2 regions of the Limnohabitans sp. genome follow, and region 1 is predicted to be linked to the other one. Evidence: predicted binding sites of a transcription regulator. Region 1 holds the regulator's gene; the other holds the start of a gene.
What was found. Region 1 encodes FNR, which switches genes on or off when oxygen is low (the NO sensors DNR and NnrR bind a similar motif). Its sites were predicted from a motif close to TTGATNNNNATCAA; they were not measured.
Positions count from the first base shown of each region.

Region 2: HEQ17_RS13545 (DUF2189 domain-containing protein) is a predicted target of FNR. The motif match lies at 2,213-2,226, and genes of this name have one in related genera.

Region 1 is NZ_JAAVVW010000003.1:418,990-428,347, forward strand. It holds gene HEQ17_RS05070 (cation-translocating P-type ATPase) at 1-1,159, shown strand, start outside; gene ccoS (cbb3-type cytochrome oxidase assembly protein CcoS) at 1,168-1,305, shown strand; gene ccoN (cytochrome-c oxidase, cbb3-type subunit I) at 1,378-2,817, shown strand; gene ccoO (cytochrome-c oxidase, cbb3-type subunit II) at 2,827-3,453, shown strand; gene HEQ17_RS05090 (cbb3-type cytochrome c oxidase subunit 3) at 3,463-3,603, shown strand; gene ccoP (cytochrome-c oxidase, cbb3-type subunit III) at 3,643-4,563, shown strand; gene ccoG (cytochrome c oxidase accessory protein CcoG) at 4,563-6,020, shown strand; gene HEQ17_RS05105 (nitrogen fixation protein FixH) at 6,046-6,390, shown strand; gene fnr (fumarate/nitrate reduction transcriptional regulator Fnr) at 6,424-7,143, opposite strand; gene HEQ17_RS05115 (sulfite exporter TauE/SafE family protein) at 7,540-8,235, shown strand; gene HEQ17_RS05120 (sulfite exporter TauE/SafE family protein) at 8,279-9,094, opposite strand.
Region 2 is NZ_JAAVVW010000003.1:2,112,730-2,122,087, reverse strand. It holds gene minD (septum site-determining protein MinD) at 1-18, opposite strand, end outside; gene minC (septum site-determining protein MinC) at 56-811, opposite strand; gene HEQ17_RS13550 (DUF2788 domain-containing protein) at 1,094-1,303, opposite strand; gene HEQ17_RS13545 (DUF2189 domain-containing protein) at 1,303-2,178, opposite strand; gene HEQ17_RS13540 (IS256 family transposase) at 2,351-3,565, shown strand; gene HEQ17_RS13535 (Spy/CpxP family protein refolding chaperone) at 3,604-4,101, opposite strand; gene HEQ17_RS13530 (cation transporter) at 4,199-4,396, opposite strand; gene HEQ17_RS13525 (cation-translocating P-type ATPase) at 4,462-6,669, shown strand; gene HEQ17_RS13520 (class II aldolase/adducin family protein) at 6,672-7,457, opposite strand; gene HEQ17_RS13515 (hypothetical protein) at 7,780-8,865, shown strand; gene HEQ17_RS13510 (DNA cytosine methyltransferase) at 8,870-9,358, opposite strand, start outside.

The sequences.
Region 1 (9,358 bases):
GGCCCTTTACTGGTGGCCCACCGATCCGGCGCATGCCGTGATGGTGGCCGTGGCGGTTCTGATCGTGACCTGCCCTTGCGCCTTGTCTTTGGCCACACCCGCCGCCATGTTGGCCACGGCCGGGGCCTTGGCGCGCAGCGGTGTGTTGGTGCGGCGATTGTCGGCTTTACAAAACCTGGCCATCGTTGACACAGTCATTTTTGACAAAACCGGTACGCTGACCCGCGATGCGCTGGAGGTGGTTCGCATCCATACGCGCGAAGGCGTGGCCGCTGACCTCGTATTGTCCTGGGCGGGCAGTCTGGCGCGGCACTCCTTGCACCCGGTCTCACGAGCGCTCTGGTCCGAAGCCCGCCGACAAGCCGAAGCCGCGCAGGCGCTGCCTGCCCTGGAAGCCCAGAGCGCCCTTGAAGTGGCCGAACACGCCGGGGAGGGTGTGCAAGGCCTTTTGCCCACACAGGGCGGTCAGATGCGGGCTGTGCGCCTTGGCTCGGCCCGGTTTTGCCAGGCCCCCGTATTTGCGGGGCAACATTTGCAGGTGAGTCTGGCCGACGAGGTGGGCTGGCTAGCCACCTTTGAGCTGGCCGAAGAAGTTCGCCCGGAGGCGGCAGGCGTGGTGGCCCAACTTCAGCAGATGGGCCTGCAGTTGAAAATCTTGTCGGGCGACGGCCAGGCTGCCGTGGCCCTGGTGGCGCAGAACCTGGGCGTGACCGATGCGCAAGGTGTTTGCGGTCCCCAAGAAAAATGGCGGGTACTCAAGGCCTTGCAGGCCCAAGGCCACCGCGTGGCCATGGTGGGCGATGGCCTGAACGATGGTCCGGTGCTGGCCGGGGCCGATGTGTCTTTTGCCTTGGGCCAGGCGGTACCGCTGGCCCAGTCCAAAGCCGATTTTGTGCTCATGAGCGGACAACTGCAGACGCTGGTCAGCACGCTGGAGCGCAGTCGCCAGACCCTGCAGATCGTCCGGCAAAACCTGGTCTGGGCCGCGCTTTACAACGCCTCTTGCGTGCCCTTGGCGCTGCTCGGCTACTTGCCCGCTTGGGCGGCAGGCTTGGGCATGGCGCTCAGCTCCTTGCTGGTGGTGCTCAATGCCCTGCGCCTGGCGCAGCCCCTGGCACCCATGCAAGGTGGTCGCGCGACGAGCGTGCAAGCTGTTTGAGGTCTCCCATGGACATCCTTTTCCTGTTGATTCCCTTGTCGGTCATTTTGGTGTTTTGCATCTTGGGGGGGCTGTGGTGGGCGATCTACAGAGGGCAATTTGAAGATATTGAGGCCGAGGGTGAGCGAATTCTGCGTGACGATTGATTTTGATCAAGTCTTGCGGGTGTGCGCCGTTGCACACTTCAAAAGTGGATATTTAAGAAAACAGAGGTGAGAATGAAGTTTGCCAATTTGCAGGCGACGTCCTACAACGACAAGGTTGTCAGACAGTTCGCCATCATGACGGTGGTTTGGGGTGTGGTGGGCATGCTGGTGGGGGTGATCATTGCTGCCCAGTTGGCATGGCCAGCGTTGAACTTCGGCGTTTCCTGGCTCAGCTATGGCCGCTTGCGGCCCTTGCACACCAACACGGTGATTTTTGCGTTCGGGGGTTGCGGTTTGTTCGCTGCCGCTTATTACGTCGTGCAGCGCACCTGCAACGTGCGTTTGTTCAACGACAAATTGGCTGCTTTCACCTTTTGGGGTTGGCAGTTGGTCATCTTGCTGGCGGCCATCTCCTTGCCTTTGGGTTACACCAGCGGCAAGGAGTACGCCGAACTCGAGTGGCCGATAGACATCCTGATCACCTTGGTCTGGGTGGCATTTGCCGTGGTGTTTTTTGGCACCGTAGGCACCCGCAAGGTCCGTCACATTTATGTGGCCAACTGGTTTTTTGGCGCCTTCATCATTGCTGTGGCCTTGCTGCATGTCGTCAACAGCGCAGCCTTGCCCGTTGGACTGATGAAGTCCTATTCTGCCTATGCCGGAGTGCAGGACGCCATGGTGCAGTGGTGGTATGGCCACAACGCGGTGGGTTTCTTTTTGACGGCAGGTTTTCTGGGCATGATGTATTACTTCATCCCCAAACAGGCCGAGCGCCCTGTGTATTCGTACCGCCTGTCGATCGTGCACTTTTGGGCGCTGATCTTCACCTACATGTGGGCCGGTCCTCACCACCTGCACTACACCGCCTTGCCAGACTGGACCCAGTCGATTGGCATGGTCTTTTCCTTGATCTTGTTGGCGCCAAGTTGGGGCGGCATGATCAACGGCATCATGACCTTGTCGGGCGCTTGGCACAAATTGCGCGACGACCCGATCCTGCGCTTTTTGATCGTGTCACTTTCCTTTTACGGCATGTCGACTTTTGAGGGGCCGATGATGTCCATCAAGACTGTCAACGCTCTGAGCCACTACACCGACTGGACCGTGGGCCATGTGCACTCGGGTGCTTTGGGCTGGGTGGGGCTGGTGACCATGGGTTCCATGTACTACCTGATTCCCCGCCTGTTTGGCCAAAAGCAGATGTACAGCGTCAAAGCCATTGAGGTTCACTTCTGGATCGCCACCATCGGCATCGTGATCTACATCGCCGCCATGTGGATTGCCGGGGTGATGCAGGGGTTGATGTGGCGCGCCATCAACGCCGACGGCACCTTGACCTACACCTTTGTGGAATCGGTCAAAGCCACTTACCCGTTCTATGTGCTGCGTTTGCTGGGTGGTTTGCTGTACTTCGGGGGCATGCTCATCATGCTTTGGAACACCATCAAGACCGTGACCCAAGGCCGTTCGGTTGAAGTCCGAATCCCCACACTTGCAGCAGCCCACGCCTGAGGAGAAAAAATGGCTGAAAACCCAAAAACAGGCGGTTTGTCACACGAAAAGGTCGAGACCAACAACTTCCTGATGATCGTATTGATCCTGGTGGTGCTTCTGGTCGGCGGCATGGTCGAAATCCTGCCTTTGTTCTTTCAGAAGTCCACCACCGAGCCGGTGCCTGGCCTCAAGCCCTACACCGCACTGCAAGTGGCAGGGCGGGATGTGTATCTGCGTGAGGGGTGCTACAACTGTCACTCGCAAATGATCCGACCGTTTCGTGCCGAAACCCTGCGTTACGGTTCCTATTCACTGGCTGGTGAGTTTGTCTATGACCGCCCTTTCCAGTGGGGCTCCAAGCGCACCGGCCCCGATTTGGCCCGCGTGGGTGGCCGCTACAGCGACGAGTGGCACCGCATCCACCTGATCAACCCGCGTGATTTGGTGCCCGAGTCCAACATGCCCGCTTACCCCTGGCTGGAAAAAACACCCGCCAACGCGGCCTCCATCCAAGCGCACATGAAAGGCTTGCGCACTTTGGGCGCTCCTTACAGCAATGAAGAAATCGCCAGGGCACCTGGCGAGCTGAAAGACAAGACCGAGCTGGATGCTGTAGTCGCCTACCTCCAGGTGCTGGGCACCCATCGCAAATAAGGAACGGTCATGGACATCAACACATTGCGCTCCATCGTGACCTTGCTCGCCTTTGCCGCCTTCATCGGCATCGTGGTGTGGGCCTGGTCTCGGCGAAATCAGGCCAGCTTCGACGAAGCGGCGAACTTGCCCTTCAGTCAGGACGATTGAGCTGTCCTGTGCAACCGAAAGAGATACCAAGGAACCCCCATGAGTGACTTCATCAGCAATTTCTGGCACTGGTACGTGGCAGGCCTGACGCTGGTCAGCATCATCGCCTGCCTGCTTTTGCTCTGGTTCAGCGGCAAGGCCAGGGCTATGACCGCCAACGACCACACCACCGGCCATGTCTGGGACGGTGATCTGCGGGAAATGAACAACCCGCTGCCCCGCTGGTGGGTAGGATTGTTCGTCATCACCATCCTTTTTGGCTTGATTTACCTGGCGATGTACCCGGGTGCCGGCAGCCTGGCAGGAAAGTTTGGCTGGTCCTCGGCGAGTCAGTACGAAACCGAAGTGGCCAAAGGCAACGCCGAAGTGGCCCCTTTGTATGCCAAGTTTCAGGGTATGCCGCCGGAAGACGTGTCCAAAGATCCTCAGGCTTTGGTCATTGGTGATCGCTTGTTCATGAACAACTGTGCACAGTGCCATGGCTCTGACGCGCGCGGCAGCAAAGGTTTTCCCAACCTGGCCGACGCCGATTGGCTCTATGGCGGCACACCCGACGCGATCAAAACCAGTTTGGTGCAAGGGCGTGCGGGCAATATGCCCCCCATGGCTGCAGCGGTTGGCACGCCTGAAGATGTGCGCAACTTAGCGCACTATGTGTTGAGCTTGTCCAAGAGCCCGCACGACTCTGTGCGTGCTGCCCTTGGTAAATCGAAGTACGGCACCTGCGCTGCCTGTCACGGCATGGATGCCAAGGGCAACCATGCGATGGGTGCCCCCAACCTGACCGACGACATTTGGTTGCACGGCTGGGGGGAGAGTGCCATTGTCAGCATCATCAACAATGGCAAGGTTAACCAGATGCCCGCGCAAGGCGACAAGCTGACTGCAGCGCAAATCCACGTGCTCGCTTCCTATGTCTGGGGTCTGTCCAACAGGGCAGTGGTCAGCGCAGCCAAGTGATGTCGACTCCGCAACAGCAGCCCCCCCATCCAGTGATTCCGATCACCCCTGTGCCCGCCGAGGGCGAAGGGGAGATGGTGTCACTTTACCAAGCGCACCAGAAAGTCTATCCACGCAGTGTGCAGGGCGTGTTTGCCCAATGGCGTTGGTTCATGGTAGCCATCACGCAACTGGTCTTTTATGGCCTGCCATGGGTCGAATGGGGGCAGCGCCAGGCGGTGTTGTTTGATTTGGGTGCGCGGCGTTTTTATATTTTCGGTCTGGTGCTGTACCCGCAAGACTTCATTTACCTGACGGGTTTGCTGGTCATCTCGGCCTTATCCCTTTTTTTGTTCACGGCGGTGGCGGGGCGGTTGTGGTGTGGTTTTGCTTGCCCTCAAACGGTTTACAGTGAAATTTTCATCTGGATCGAGCGCCAATTTGAGGGTGACCGATCGTCCCGTTTGCGGCTGGATGCCGCCCCCCCGAGCCTGAACAAGTTCGCACGCAAAACCGGCAAGCAATTGGCCTGGATCGTGCTTTCTCTGTGGACGGGTTTCAGCTTTGTGGGCTACTTCACCCCCATCCGCGAGCTGACGGCGTCGATCCTGTCACTCGGTTTTGGCCCGTGGGAGGTGTTCTGGATCCTGTTCTACAGCTTGGCTACTTATGGCAACGCGGGTTTCATGCGCGAGCAGGTGTGCAAATACATGTGTCCCTATGCGCGCTTTCAAAGCGCCATGTTCGACAAGGACACGCTGATCGTCACCTACGACGAGGCGCGAGGAGAGCCCAGAGGTGCCCGCTCCAAAAAAGCTGACCCCCAAGCCTTGGGTCTTGGGGCTTGCGTGGACTGCACCTTGTGCGTACAGGTCTGCCCCACGGGCATCGACATCCGCCGGGGCCTGCAATACGAGTGCATTGGTTGCGGGGCCTGCGCCGATGTGTGCGATACGGTGATGGACAAGGTCGGTTATGCGCGGGGGCTGGTCAAGTTCTCAACGCAAAATGCCTTAGACAATGGCTGGACAAGGGCTCAAACCTTGCGACGAATTTTCCGACCCCGTGTGCTGATCTACACCGCAGTGCTGTCGACCATCATTTTGGGTGTCGGTGTCTCTTTGTGGCTGCGCACGCCTTTCAAGGTGGACATTGAGCGTGACCGAGCCACTTTGGCCCGCATCGTGGCGGGTGGCCAGATTGAAAACGTGTACCGACTGCAAATCATGAACGCAGCTGAACAAGTTTTGACATTCAAGTTGCAGGCACATGGCTTACCCGGCCTGCGACTGGCGGGAGAGTCCGAGGTGCAGGTGGCTGCCACCGAGTCGCGTTGGGTATCCGTGCAGTTGCAGGTGCCGTACGATGCTGTCACCGCAGGCTCGCACCCGATCGATTTCAAAATCGATGCTGCCGATCCTTCGGGTCGGTCCTTGGGGCAGTTGACAGAAAAAACCATATTCCTGATGCCCCGTTGAGGCATCTCCTTGCAGAAAGATTTCCATGAACAAAGCCATGAAACCTGCTTCGACAGAACAAGCCTGGTGGCGCTTTGGTTTGGTGTGGATGGTGCTGGCCGGTCCTGCTGTAGTGGTGGTGGCGGGTTTCATCACGTTCTACATTGCCTTGGCCAACCCTGACCCTGTGCTGCAAGTGACGCCGCGCACCGCCGTGCAAGAGAGACAGGGCATCACCCATGCGCCAGCCATGCAGGGGCGAAACCATGCCGCTACCGGCGAGTTGCCCGGCGCAACCCAGATGCACCCCATCACGGGCAGTGGTCGGCCGGTCGATTGTGCGCAGGTGAATGGGCTGGGTGAGGTGTGTTCGGAGAAGTCAGGACGTTGACAGGGCGGATGGCCTCAGATGCCCGGCGTGGCATCAATGGCATTGGTTGTTGTTCACCATACGCTGCAAGGCCTCGGCATCCAGGATGCGAACATGCCGCTGTTTGACTTCCACGGTGCCCTCTTCCACGAATTTGGAAAAGGTTCGGCTGACGGTTTCGAGCTTGAGGCCCAGGTAACTGCCGATCTCCTCGCGCGTCATGCGCAAGACCAGCTCGGACTGCGAAAACCCGCGCGCATGCAGGCGCTGCACCAGGTTCAGCAAAAAGGCGGCCAGACGCTCTTCGGCCCGCATGCTGCCCAGCAGCAGCATCACGCCGTGCTCGCGCACGATCTCGCGGCTCATGATTTTGTGCACGTGGTGTTGTAAAGCAGTGACTTCGCGTGAGATTTCCTCAATTCGGTCAAAAGGCATGACACACACTTCGGCATCTTCCAGGGCCACCGCATCGCAGCTGTGTTGGTCGTTCACGATGCCGTCCAGGCCAATGATCTCGCCTGCCATCTGAAAGCCTGTGACCTGGTCGCGCCCGTCTTCGGTCGCCAGGCAAGTCTTGAAAAAGCCGGTACGGATGGCATACAGAGAGGTGAACTTTTCGCCGTTGGTGAACAATGCAGTGCCCCGCTTGACTTTGCGACGCACGGCCACCAGGTCGTCCAGGCGGTTCAGGTCCTGGTCGTTCAAGCCCATGGGCATGCACAACTCCCGCAAGTTGCAATTGGAGCAGGCGACTTTGATGGCTTGGGGATTCATGGTTTATCTCATGGTTGGGCGATGGATTTGCCTTAGATCAAGCCTTGAGCTTAAACCCAAAATTCCAATGGAGTGGCGGCGATACCCTTTTGATGCTCGAATTCATCAAAAACAGGTAAAAATTTTGACCTCAGTCAATGCATGGAAAAAAACAATCGGTCAAAGTGGTGTCATTGTTTGGAACATTTTTTTTATCCAAGGTTGATACATGTCCTTCTTCAAACCTGAATGGTGGGTGCATGTCGACGTGCCATGACCTCATGACACTTCTTGCCCTGACACTGACCGAAGTCCCCAGGCCGACCGTGGCCACTTTTGCTGCAAGAACCAAAGCGGTTTGCCTGCCTCTTCTGCTTCGCAGTCAATGAGGCTGTAGGACCTGGAAGCAGATACGCGATGCAAAGCTCTTTGGCCATCACGGCCTTGATGATGGGGCTGCTGGGCGGCCCACACTGCGTGGCCATGTGTGGAGCAGCCTGTGCGGGCCTGGGCCAGGTGGCCGGTGAGCGCCGGGGTCAGGCGTTGCTGGCCTTCCACCTGGGACGCTTGGGCGGCTACTCGTTGTTGGGTGCTTTAACTGCCGCCAGCGTCCAGGGTTTGGGTTGGTTGACGACGCAGTCAGCGGCCATTCGACCCGTCTGGACACTGTTGCATGTGGCTGCCCTGGTGCTGGGCTTGTTGCTGATGGTGCAGGCTCGTCAGCCGCTTTGGCTAGACGAGGGGGCACGCAGCCTGTGGACCCGTGTGCGCCGTTTCAATACCCGTTGGGGCCGCGCGGCTCCCTGGATGGTGGGCGGTTTGTGGGCCTTGATGCCTTGTGGTCTGTTGTATTCTGCTTTGATGGTGGCGGCATTGACCAGTCAGCCCTTGGCAGGTGCAGGCACCATGGCCTTATTTGCGCTGGGCAGCAGCCTCAGTTTGTGGGCGGGTCCGTGGTTGTTTTTGCGCTTACAGTCGGTGGGCGATGGCTCCTGGGGCATGCGTGTCGCAGGCCTGGCCCTGGCGGCCGTATCGGGCTGGGCTTTGTGGAGGGGTCTGGTGCATGATCAGGCCCCATGGTGCATCACGCCCCTGTCAAATTCTGTGGTCTGACTGCCCATTCAGGTGGCGCTGGCACCTGCAGTGGCTGGATGACTCAAGCGGAAAAGCCTTTGTAAAACATATAAGCAGCCAACAAGTAGAGCACACTGGCGAAAATGCGCTTGAGTTGTTTGACCGGCAGTTTGTGTGCAGTTGCGGCGCCGACCGGAGCCATCAAAACACTGCAAATGGCAATCACCACCAAAGCAGGAAGCCACAAGTAGCCAAAGCTGTCAGCGGGCAGGTTTTGCACGCCCTGACCACTGAAGATGTAACCGACGACGTTGGCCAGGGCAATCGGAAAGCCCAAGGCCGCACTCGTGGCCACCGCATGATGAATGGCCACGTTGCACCAAGTCATGAAGGGCACACTGATGAAGCCCCCACCAGCACCGACCAAGCCCGAAAGCAGACCAATCAGGCCACCAGCTCCCATCAGGCCTTGCAAGCCTGGCACCTGACGTGAAGGGGCAGGTTTTTTGTCGAGAAACATTTGTGTCGCCGAAAACCCCACAAACAAAGCGAAGAACAAGGCAAGGTAGCTGCCTTTGACAAAGGAAAAAATCGTCAAACTGCCCAGCAAACTGCCGATGACGATGCCCGGTGCCAAACCTTTGACCAAATCCCATCGCACAGCCTTTTTCTGGTGATGGGCACGCACGCTGGACACCGAGGTAAAGATGATGGTGGCCATGGAGGTGGCAATGGCCATTTTTACCGCCAGATCAGCACTGACACCGCGTGCGCCCAAAAAGTACGTGAGAAATGGCACCATGATCATGCCCCCCCCAATGCCCAGCAGGCCCGCCAAAAAGCCTGTGAAAAGGCCCAGAACAGCCAACTCGACCAGCAACAGGGGTTCAAAGTTCATGGGAAATCAGAAAAGAGGGGGTATCTGGAAAAGGTGTCTGCAAGTGCCACCGGACCGGCATCCTGAACCGGGGTTCAGGTGGGCGAGGGCAGACTGGCGTTGGGTTCATCTGACGCGAGATGATCACGCTCACCAGCCAATGTACCAAGCCCGGGCTCTAGGAGCATTGGTTCAAGGAAATATAAAGCCCGGCATGCACTGCAGACGACCCCATTGTAGGACTTTGAGCCAGGGGTTGACAGGCAGATGGTCCGCCTGGCCAGG
Region 2 (9,358 bases), 1.7 Mb from region 1:
AACAACGATTTTTGCCATGGATAAACTTTCTTGGACAAAATGAAAATGAAAAAATTCAAAGATTCAAAGGCTTGATCAGCAACTTGTCCCCTTCGGGGTCCGATTGCAAACTGACCTGGGCTGTTTTGCCCAACACCTCATTGGACAAGGGATTTTCACTGGTCCGGTAAACACCGGCAATGGAAATGAGCTCAGGTTCCATGACCAAAGCAAAAATTTTGGCTTGGGTATTGCCCCTGGCTCCAGCAATTGCTTTTCCACGCAAAGAACCATACACATGAATGTGCCCATCGGCAATGACCTCAGCGCCCGCATTGACCATCGCCAACACAATCAAGTCTCGCCCCTTGGCATAAACCTGTTGGCCTGAACGCAAAGGCTTGTCGACCACCATGGCTTCTACGGCAACAGATGAGGCAGCGGGTCGAACATGATCCATGGATGCAGACACCTCGGCCAACTGAACAGAACGCCGAATGCGGGCATCGGAAGCATCCACCAGGCCAAGACCCTTGGCATGCTCCAAAAATGCATCCTTGGCCCCTTTGATGGCCAGAGGAACCAATGCATGCTCTCGCAAGACCTCCATCAAGGTTTGCAAATCTGCCGCTTTGAACTCGCTTTCGAGCTGGCTGACATCGATCAACAAAGGATCTTGCTCAAAAAACCCCGGACTTGCGTCCATTTGCCGTTTCAAAGCCGCAACCAACAGCGAGATGTCGGTGGATTTGAGGATCAAGGCCACCAAGGACAAATCTGCACTTTTGATGTCGTAACAGTTGGAAGAAGCGTCTTCTTGAACAATCGCCATGGTGCCGCTGGGGTTGGAAAGGGGCAAATCTTACCAGTGCATCCTTGCCTTGTTATCTTTCTTTCTCTATATATCAATGAATAGTGGTAGTAGTAAGGACAGCCCTTTGTTGTGGACAAGGTGGTTTTTCCTTTGCATGACAAGCACTTGGCCTGCTTTTTAGCTTGTGTGTGACTCTGCTTTTGTGCTGTCGCAGCAAAATGAACAACTTTTTAAAAATTGATCAAACTGTGGATAACTTAGGGTTTTTGCATTTCTTATCCACAGACTTGTTTAGAAGCTTTATTTGTCAATCCAGTACTGGATCACGGCTTTGACCAAAAAACCCAACATGCCAAAAGCCAGACCCGTAAAAATAACAAAAGTGCCAAATTTTCCGGCTTTCGATTCCCAGGCCAGTTGCACCACAATGAACAGCATGTACAGCATGAACGCTGTTATGCCCACTGTCAGGCCAAACCAGGCAAACTGTTCTTCGGTAAAACCCCACATCACAGCTTATCCTGACCGGACAAGCGTTCGGGAAGGGAGGTGGTGTCCACCAAATCTCGGTAGGCGTGCCAGGACGCATGGCCCAGCATGGGAACGATCAACACCAACCCCACAAACAGCATCAACACACCCAAAAGGCTGAACCCCATGATCAGCAAGGCCCATAAAGCCATGGGAACAGGGTGGGTCAGCACCGTTTTCCAACTGATCAGCACCGCTTGCAAGGTGTTGACCTTGCGGTCCAACATCAAAGGCATGGCCACCACGCTGGATGCAAAAACCGGGGCCGCCATCAACCCTCCCAAAGCCAACCACAACTCAAACACATGGTGGTCTGGGCTGAGCACGACATGGTGGATGAAATCCGTGGGGGTGTGGATGGGAGCAGGTGTCAGCAAGGTGATCAGGGCGGAAGAAGTCAAAACCCAACCTGTTCCGGTAAAGCCCAGCAACAAACCAAAACGAACCAAACACCAATAGCTTGTCGGTTCATTGAACCGCTGGGTTTGCCAGCGTGTCCAGGTTTTGAACAGCAAACCGGGGTCAACGCGCTCTTTGCGCTCAATGGCGCGACTCATGGCATACAAACTGGTGGCCAACACCGGGGCCACCACCAAAAACCCCGACACCGCACTGGCCAAAAACCAAAATCTGTCGTGTGCCAGCCAAGTGATCAAGCCACCGCCCAATGCCAACACCAGGCCATGCATCAGGCTCAACCAGGGTGAATGCCAAATGTCCTTCAGGCCCAACCACAACCATTCAAAAGGGTGTTGCCAGGTGATGGGCAATATCTCGGGCAATCGCAACCGGACACGGTGACGCGCGGGAGGGGTTTGGGGTGACGAAGGGGGTGGAGAGGCGCTGGAGGTCATGGCAACAAGCTTAACGCTGTACGATTTTTAAAAATTGACATGCATCAAACGCACAAAAGGCTGCCGAAGCAGCCCTTGGCAGATTGAAAAAACCTGATCAATGGAGGGTGTCCTAAATTTTGTGTAAACGGTCAAATGGCAGGAAACTGCCGAACATCCAGAAAGATGAACCATGACCGTCAGCAACGAATTGATCGACCAGCTGCTCGCTGGCTATAAAAAACCTGAAGACCTCATCGGCGAGAACGGCCTGCTCAAGCAGCTGACCAAGCGCCTTGTGGAGCGCGCTTTGGAAGCCGAGATGACCGAGCACTTGGGTCACACCAAGAATGCCAGCGTGGCCAACGCCGCTGGCAATGCCCGCAACGGCAAAAGCAAAAAGACCCTCAAAGGCGACTTTGGCGAGCTGCCCATTGATATCCCCCGTGATCGCCACGCCAGCTTTGAGCCGCAGATCGTGCCCAAGCACCAGACGCGCTGGACAGGTTTTGATGACAAGATTTTGTCCCTGTATGCCCGAGGCATGACGGTACGTGAGATTCAGGGGCATCTCCAGGAAATGTATGGCACCGAGGTGTCGCCCACGCTGATCTCATCGGTTACGGATGCCGTCATGGACGAGGTCAAGGCTTGGCAGGCGCGTCCACTGGATGCGCTGTACCCGATCGTTTACCTGGACTGCATCCACGTCAAAACCCGTGACTCAGGCGTGGTGCGCAACAAGGCCGTATATCTGGCCTTGGGCATCAACATGGCGGGCGAGAAGGAAATCCTGGGGCTGTGGATTGCCCAGACCGAAGGGGCCAAGTTCTGGCTGCAGGTGGTCACGGAGCTCAAGAACCGGGGCGTGGCTGACATCTTCATCGCCTGCGTGGATGGCTTGAAGGGCTTTCCCGAGGCAATAGAGGCTGTATATCCGCAAACGGCGGTGCAGCTGTGTCTGGTGCACATGGTGCGCCACAGCCTGAACTATGTGAGCTGGAAGATGCGCAAAGTGGTGGCCGCAGACCTGAAGACCATCTACAGCAGCGCAACTGCGGATGATGCCGTGCTGCGGCTGCAGGAATTCGAAGAAAAATGGGGCGCTGACTACCCGACCATTGTGAAATCGTGGTGCAGCAACTGGGAGCGGATCGTGCCGTTCTTTGAATATCCTCCAGAGATTCGGCGGATCATTTACACGACCAACGCCATCGAGTCGGTGAACATGAGTCTGCGCAAGGTGACCAAGAGCCGGGGCTCGTTCCCCAGCGATGAGGCATTGCTGAAATTGTTCTACCTGGCGCTGAACAACATCAGCAAGAAGTGGACGATGCCGCTCAGAGATTGGAAAGCCGCATTGACCCGGTTTACCATTCAGTTCGAAGGCAGGATGCCCAATGACTGATCGCAGCCCCGTTTACACAAAATGCCGTACACCCTCGATCAATGCCTGCCGTGATGTCCACCACCGTGTTGCATGCGGTGCATGTCGCCACCCGTGCGACCCATGGCCTGGGCAGTTTCTTTATCAAAGATCTGTTGTTGCTCAGCACTCAGGCTTGCATAAAAAGCCTTGGTGCCATTGATGCGTTTTTGCATGTGTGCATCCCGTTCGGCTTTCATGGCTTGCATGCGCTCTAGCCGTTCGGGGGTGCTCATTTTTTCCATGCTGACTCGATCGGGGCGTGCCATGCGTTCAGGCTTTTGCATGGACTGGGCAAAATTGTTCCAGGCGCCATCTTGCGAAGCTTGCAGGTTCAGTTTGCCTTTGAGTTCAGCCAGGTGCTTGGCATGGCGAGCGCTCATTTTGGCGTGCATTTGTTCCATGCGTTCGCCGCGAGGCCCCGGGGTGAGTGCTTCGGTTGGGGTTTGCGCCATAGCCAGACCAGACAGACCCGCTAACAAAGAAGCGGCAATGAAAGAGGTGCAAATTGATTTCATAAGACATCCTTGGGTTGATGAGATGAACAATTCTGATCTGCCCATGTGTAGGGCAAGTGCATTCTTTGCAGTGATTTGTAAAGAAGAGTGAAACAGTTCACGTTGTCACACGATAACCTTCATCGGCGATCGCTTGGGCCAGGGCTTGGCGGCTTTGTTTTGAATCGACTTGCACCAGATTTTGAGTGCGGTCGATCACAACTTTGGCTTGGGCATCCAAAGCCAGCAAGGCTTTGGTCACGGCTTTTTCACAGTGACCACAAGTCATACCCTCAACAGTGAAAAATTGGTTCATGATGTTTCCTTTGGGCCAAAAGAGTTTGCGCTTTGCAAAGCATAGTCCATCGAGCCGCTCCGACCATGACACAGATCAAAACCAAATCCCAGACCCATGACATCGGCATTGACGGGATGACCTGCGCCTCATGCGTGAGCCGGGTCGAAAAAGCGTTGAAAAAAGTGCCGGGTGTCAGCTCCGTCAGTGTCAATTTGGCCACTGAATCGGCGCGTATTGAGGTCAGCGACCCCCAACTGACACAAGCGCATTTGCGGCGTGCCATCCGCGATGCAGGTTATGAAGCCCGACAAGCAGCCACTGCCCAAGACGATACCCAAAATGCTTCGCCGTGGACCGGTTTTGCCCCTGTGGCTTGGGGCTTGGTGCTGTCGGGCCCGTTGGTTTTGCCCATGCTGGGCGACTTGTGGGGCCAGCACTGGATGTTGCCAGCCTGGTTGCAGTTTGTCTTGGCCACGCCGGTTCAGTTCATTTTGGGCGCACGCTTTTACAAGGCTGGCTGGCACGCCCTCAAGGCACGCACCGGCAACATGGATTTGCTGGTGTCCATTGGCACCACGGCAGGTTGGGCTTTGTCGGTGTGGTTGTGGCTTACCGCGCACGAAGGCCATGTGCCGCACCTTTACTTTGAAGGCTCGGCGGTGGTCATCACTTTGGTGTTGCTCGGCAAGTGGTTGGAGAGACGCGCCAAACGGCAAACCACAGAAGCCATTCGCGCCCTGCACGCCTTGCGTCCGGACCGCGTGCATTGGCTCAGTGAAGAGGGTGAAATTGACGTACCGGTGGATGAAGTCCTCAAAGGGGACTTGATCGTGGTGCGCCCCGGAGAACGCTGTCCGCTCGACGGCGAGCTGGTCAAGGGCCAAACCCAGATGGACGAATCCATGCTCACAGGCGAACCTTTGCCCGTTTCCAAAAGTGTGGGTGCCAAGTTGACAGGCGGTGCCATCAATGGCGATGGTCGTGTGCTGATGCGCGTGACTGCCGTGGGCCACGAAACCGTGCTGTCGCACATCATTCGCCTGGTCGAAGATGCCCAAGCGGGCAAAGCGCCCATTCAGCGCCTGGTAGACCAAGTGGCCGCGGTGTTTGTGCCGGTGGTGATGTTGCTGGCGCTGGTCACGTTGGGCGTGTGGATGTTGCTGGGCGCGGGGTTTGAAGCCGCGCTCATCCAAGCTGTGGCGGTGTTGGTCATCGCTTGCCCCTGCGCGCTGGGCTTGGCCACGCCTGTGGCCATCATGGTGGGCACCGGGGTTGCTGCGCGCCATGGCGTTTTGATCAAGGACGCCCAAGCTTTGGAAAACGCCCACCGCGTGAACACCGTGGCGTTTGACAAAACCGGCACACTCACCGTGGGCCAGCCGCGCCTGATCGAGCAAGTGCCCGCTCCCGAATGCGATGCGGCCACCATGCTGGCGTGGGCAGCCAGCGTGCAAAGCGGCAGCGAACACCCGCTGGCCCGTGCTGTGCTGGTTGCCGCCCAAGCGCAAAGCCTGTCCTTGGCCAGCCCCACTGATTTGACGGCTGTGCCCGGGCGGGGCGTGCAAGCCACAGTAGGGGGCCGTGGCTTGCTGCTGGGCAGCTTGCGTTGGTTGCACCAGGAGGGTCTTGACCCGACTTTGTGGTCTGTGCAGATCGCTCGCCTGCAAGCACAAGGCGCCACCTTGTCGGCGCTGGCCGAACGCAGGTCAAGCGGCGTGCATGGCTTGTTGTTGCTTGCTTTTGGCGACCAGCCCAAAGCGGAGGCCGCCCAAGCATTGGCCGCCTTGCGGGCGCGCGGCCTGCAGTTGGTCATGATTTCTGGCGACAATCGGGCCGCCGCCGAAGCCATGGCCCGTCGTTTGGGCCTGCGACCAGAAAACGGGGAAGTGCTGGCCGAGGTGTTGCCCGGCGACAAAGCCGCCCAAGTGCAAAAACTGCGCGCTGGCGGGCGCATCGTGGCCATGGTGGGCGACGGAGTCAACGACGCCCCGGCACTGGCCGCGGCCGACGTGGGCATGGCCATGGGCACGGGCACCGATGTGGCCATGCACGCCGCAGGTATCACCCTGATGCGTGGCGATGTGGGCTTGGTCGGTGCTGCGCTCGACATCTCGGCCCGCACCGTGGCCAAGATCCGGCAAAACCTGTTTTGGGCGTTTGCCTACAACGTGGCCGGTATTCCGCTGGCGGCCATGGGCTACCTGAGCCCCGTCATGGCGGGCGCGGCCATGGCGCTCAGTTCGGTCAGCGTCATGGCCAATGCCTTACTGCTCAAGCGCTGGAAGCCTTAAATTCAAAGAGTGAAGTCCGGGCTCTCTCGCTGCAGTTTGCGCAGCAGCGAAGGCCACACAAAAGCACCCCCCAAGCCGCCCGTTTGCACGCGCATGGCCGTGGCCACGCCGTTGATGATTTGCGGGTCCACCGCCGTCAGGTCTTTGGGGCCCGCCTGCCCAGCCAGCGCATCAACCTGGATGCGGCAGGTATTCTCAAACGTGTACATCGACAAAAACGCATCGGCGATGGTTTTGCCCACGGTGAGCAGGCCGTGGTTGCGCAGCATCAGGTAATTGGCCTCGCCCAAGTTGGCCTGCAGACGCAGCTTTTCGTCGTCCCGAATGGCCACGCCTTCGTAGCCGTGGTAGGCCAACGAGGCCAGCACAAACGTGCTTTGCTGGCTGATGGGCAGCACGCCGTGTGCCTGCGCGCTCACGGCCACCCCGGCCCGGGTGTGGGTGTGCAACACACAGCCGGCATCGGGCCGCGCCTCGTGCACCGCGCTGTGGATCACAAAGCCGGCCGGGTTCACCGGGAAAGGGCTGTCGTGCAGTTTGTTGCACTGCATGTCCACCTTGACCAGGCTGGATGCGGTGATCTCATCGAACATCAGGCCGTAGGGGTTGATCAGAAATTGGTGGTCTTGACCAGCCACCGACTCGGGCAGTTTGGCGCTGATGTGGGTGAACACCAAGTCGCTCCAGCCGTACAGGGCCACCAGCCGGTAACACGCGGCCAAGTCCAGGCGCAGCTGCCACTCGTCGGGGTGAACGCTGTCTTTTAAGGAAGGAATGTCTAACGCCATGACTGTGCTCAGCAGGTCAGCAAAAGGGGTTCAGCTTAGCGGTAAGCGGGGTGGGGGGATGACTTGTTGGTGACTGAAGAGCGCTTCATTTTTCAGGGTCAATATTTCCGACCTTGGGAAGCACGTTTGACCATAGTCACTCAAGTGTGTCCGCATTCGCTCATGGCTTGGTTACCTGTGGATCGGTATAAAATTAACTATATTGGAGGCTTTTTCAGGTAAAGTGTGGGTTCAATTTTGGGGCATGAGACAATGACATTTTAGACAGTTATTAAGAAAAGTATTTCAAATTTTCAATAGCTTTTTCAAAACAAAATTAATTATGATTAATTCGACTTCTAAAAAATTAAAACTATCTGCAGGGATACCGCGTACCTCTGAAAGAGCAAAAGAATTAATATGTAAAACTTTCGAAGATCTTCTTTTAGGGAAAGCTTCATGGAGTAATAGTTTAAATGCGCCGGAAGCTATAGAATCGCAAGTAAACAAAGTTCTAATTAGCAGTAATATAAGTTATCGCGATGCACTTGTTATTCAGTTTGCTTTTTGGCTCGCAGTTGGATCAACAGTGAACATACAAATTCGGCAAGAGGGTGGTCGGGGTGTTTCAAAGTGGTTCGGAGAATTTCTTTCAAGTAAACATATACGTGCGGTAAAGGATGCATTTCAAAATATTGGTAAAAACACAGATCAGCTTGCCAGAGGCAATGATGAATATTTTGATTCGATTTTACTTTGGGGTTCAAATCCAGATCGATCGTTTGAAGAAATCCAGGATGCTTTTCATTTTTGTTGCTTACAAATAGCCGCAAATGCAAGGCCTATTCTTGGAATGCCTGCTCTCAACAGAGGGGCTCTCACTTTTGGGCGCGTTAGTGGACTTTTATCTCGGTTATACGCAACCCCTTCTTCCGGTGCGTACGAGCAATATTCCATAGCAGCGCTCCTTCATGCTGTTATTGAACAACAAGGCTTAGCGACATTTCGTGTAGAAACAAAAAATTTGAATGCATCAGATAAGAGCAGTAGATCAGCAGGTGATATTCAGATACTTTTGGGTAATCGCGTCGTCGAAGCTTTAGAGGTCACCGCTAACGATTGGACAGAGAAATTAATTGGAGCAGAAAAAACTATTCGAGACAATGATCTGAGTAGATTAACGATTGTTGCTACCGGTGTTAATGCAGCTAGTGATTCATTAATAAATAGACTGAAAGAACTTTCTTTGGATTTATCAGTTCTTGAAGTTAATTCATTTGCTTCAAGCCTCGTTAGCGCATTAACGAGGCAAGGTCGCGCTAGCGCTATAAATCGGCTTTACGAGTTACTTGATCGTTATCAACCAAAGGTAGAGGTTGTTAATCAGTTTGTTATGCTTATTGATGAACTTGAACTCAGTGAGAAGTAAGCGGTCAACTCATGAGAGTTTTTAATAAGGATTTTCCAAGTGCTTTGCCAAGTTCGGGGGGAACGGCATTACCAATTTGAGCGTATTGAGAACTACGCGAACCTAAAAAACGCATTCCATCAGGAAAGGTCTGCAAAGCAGCTGATTCCTGAACTGAAAGACGGCGTCCCCCATTAAGGCATCCAACTCGCGGCCTTCCTCCGTTCATCAGATGTTTGTGGTATTCGGGCACCTCACTTTGTAGATCAAGAAAGTGAGTCTTGTTTCCGCCAGCTGAAGCTAGGATCGTATGAGATGGTGCGGACAAGTCGATAGCACGACCACCACCGTTGAAGAGATGTCCGTCATAAGGACTTGGTCTTAAATCTGGCCGTTTGGCAAATACAACCTTAGATTCATTTATTAATTCAATAGAACCAACTTTTGAAAGAGTTTCACCTGCTGTAATGAAGGGTTTACAATGATTGGGTCCATGAGTTGGCGCAGGAAAGTG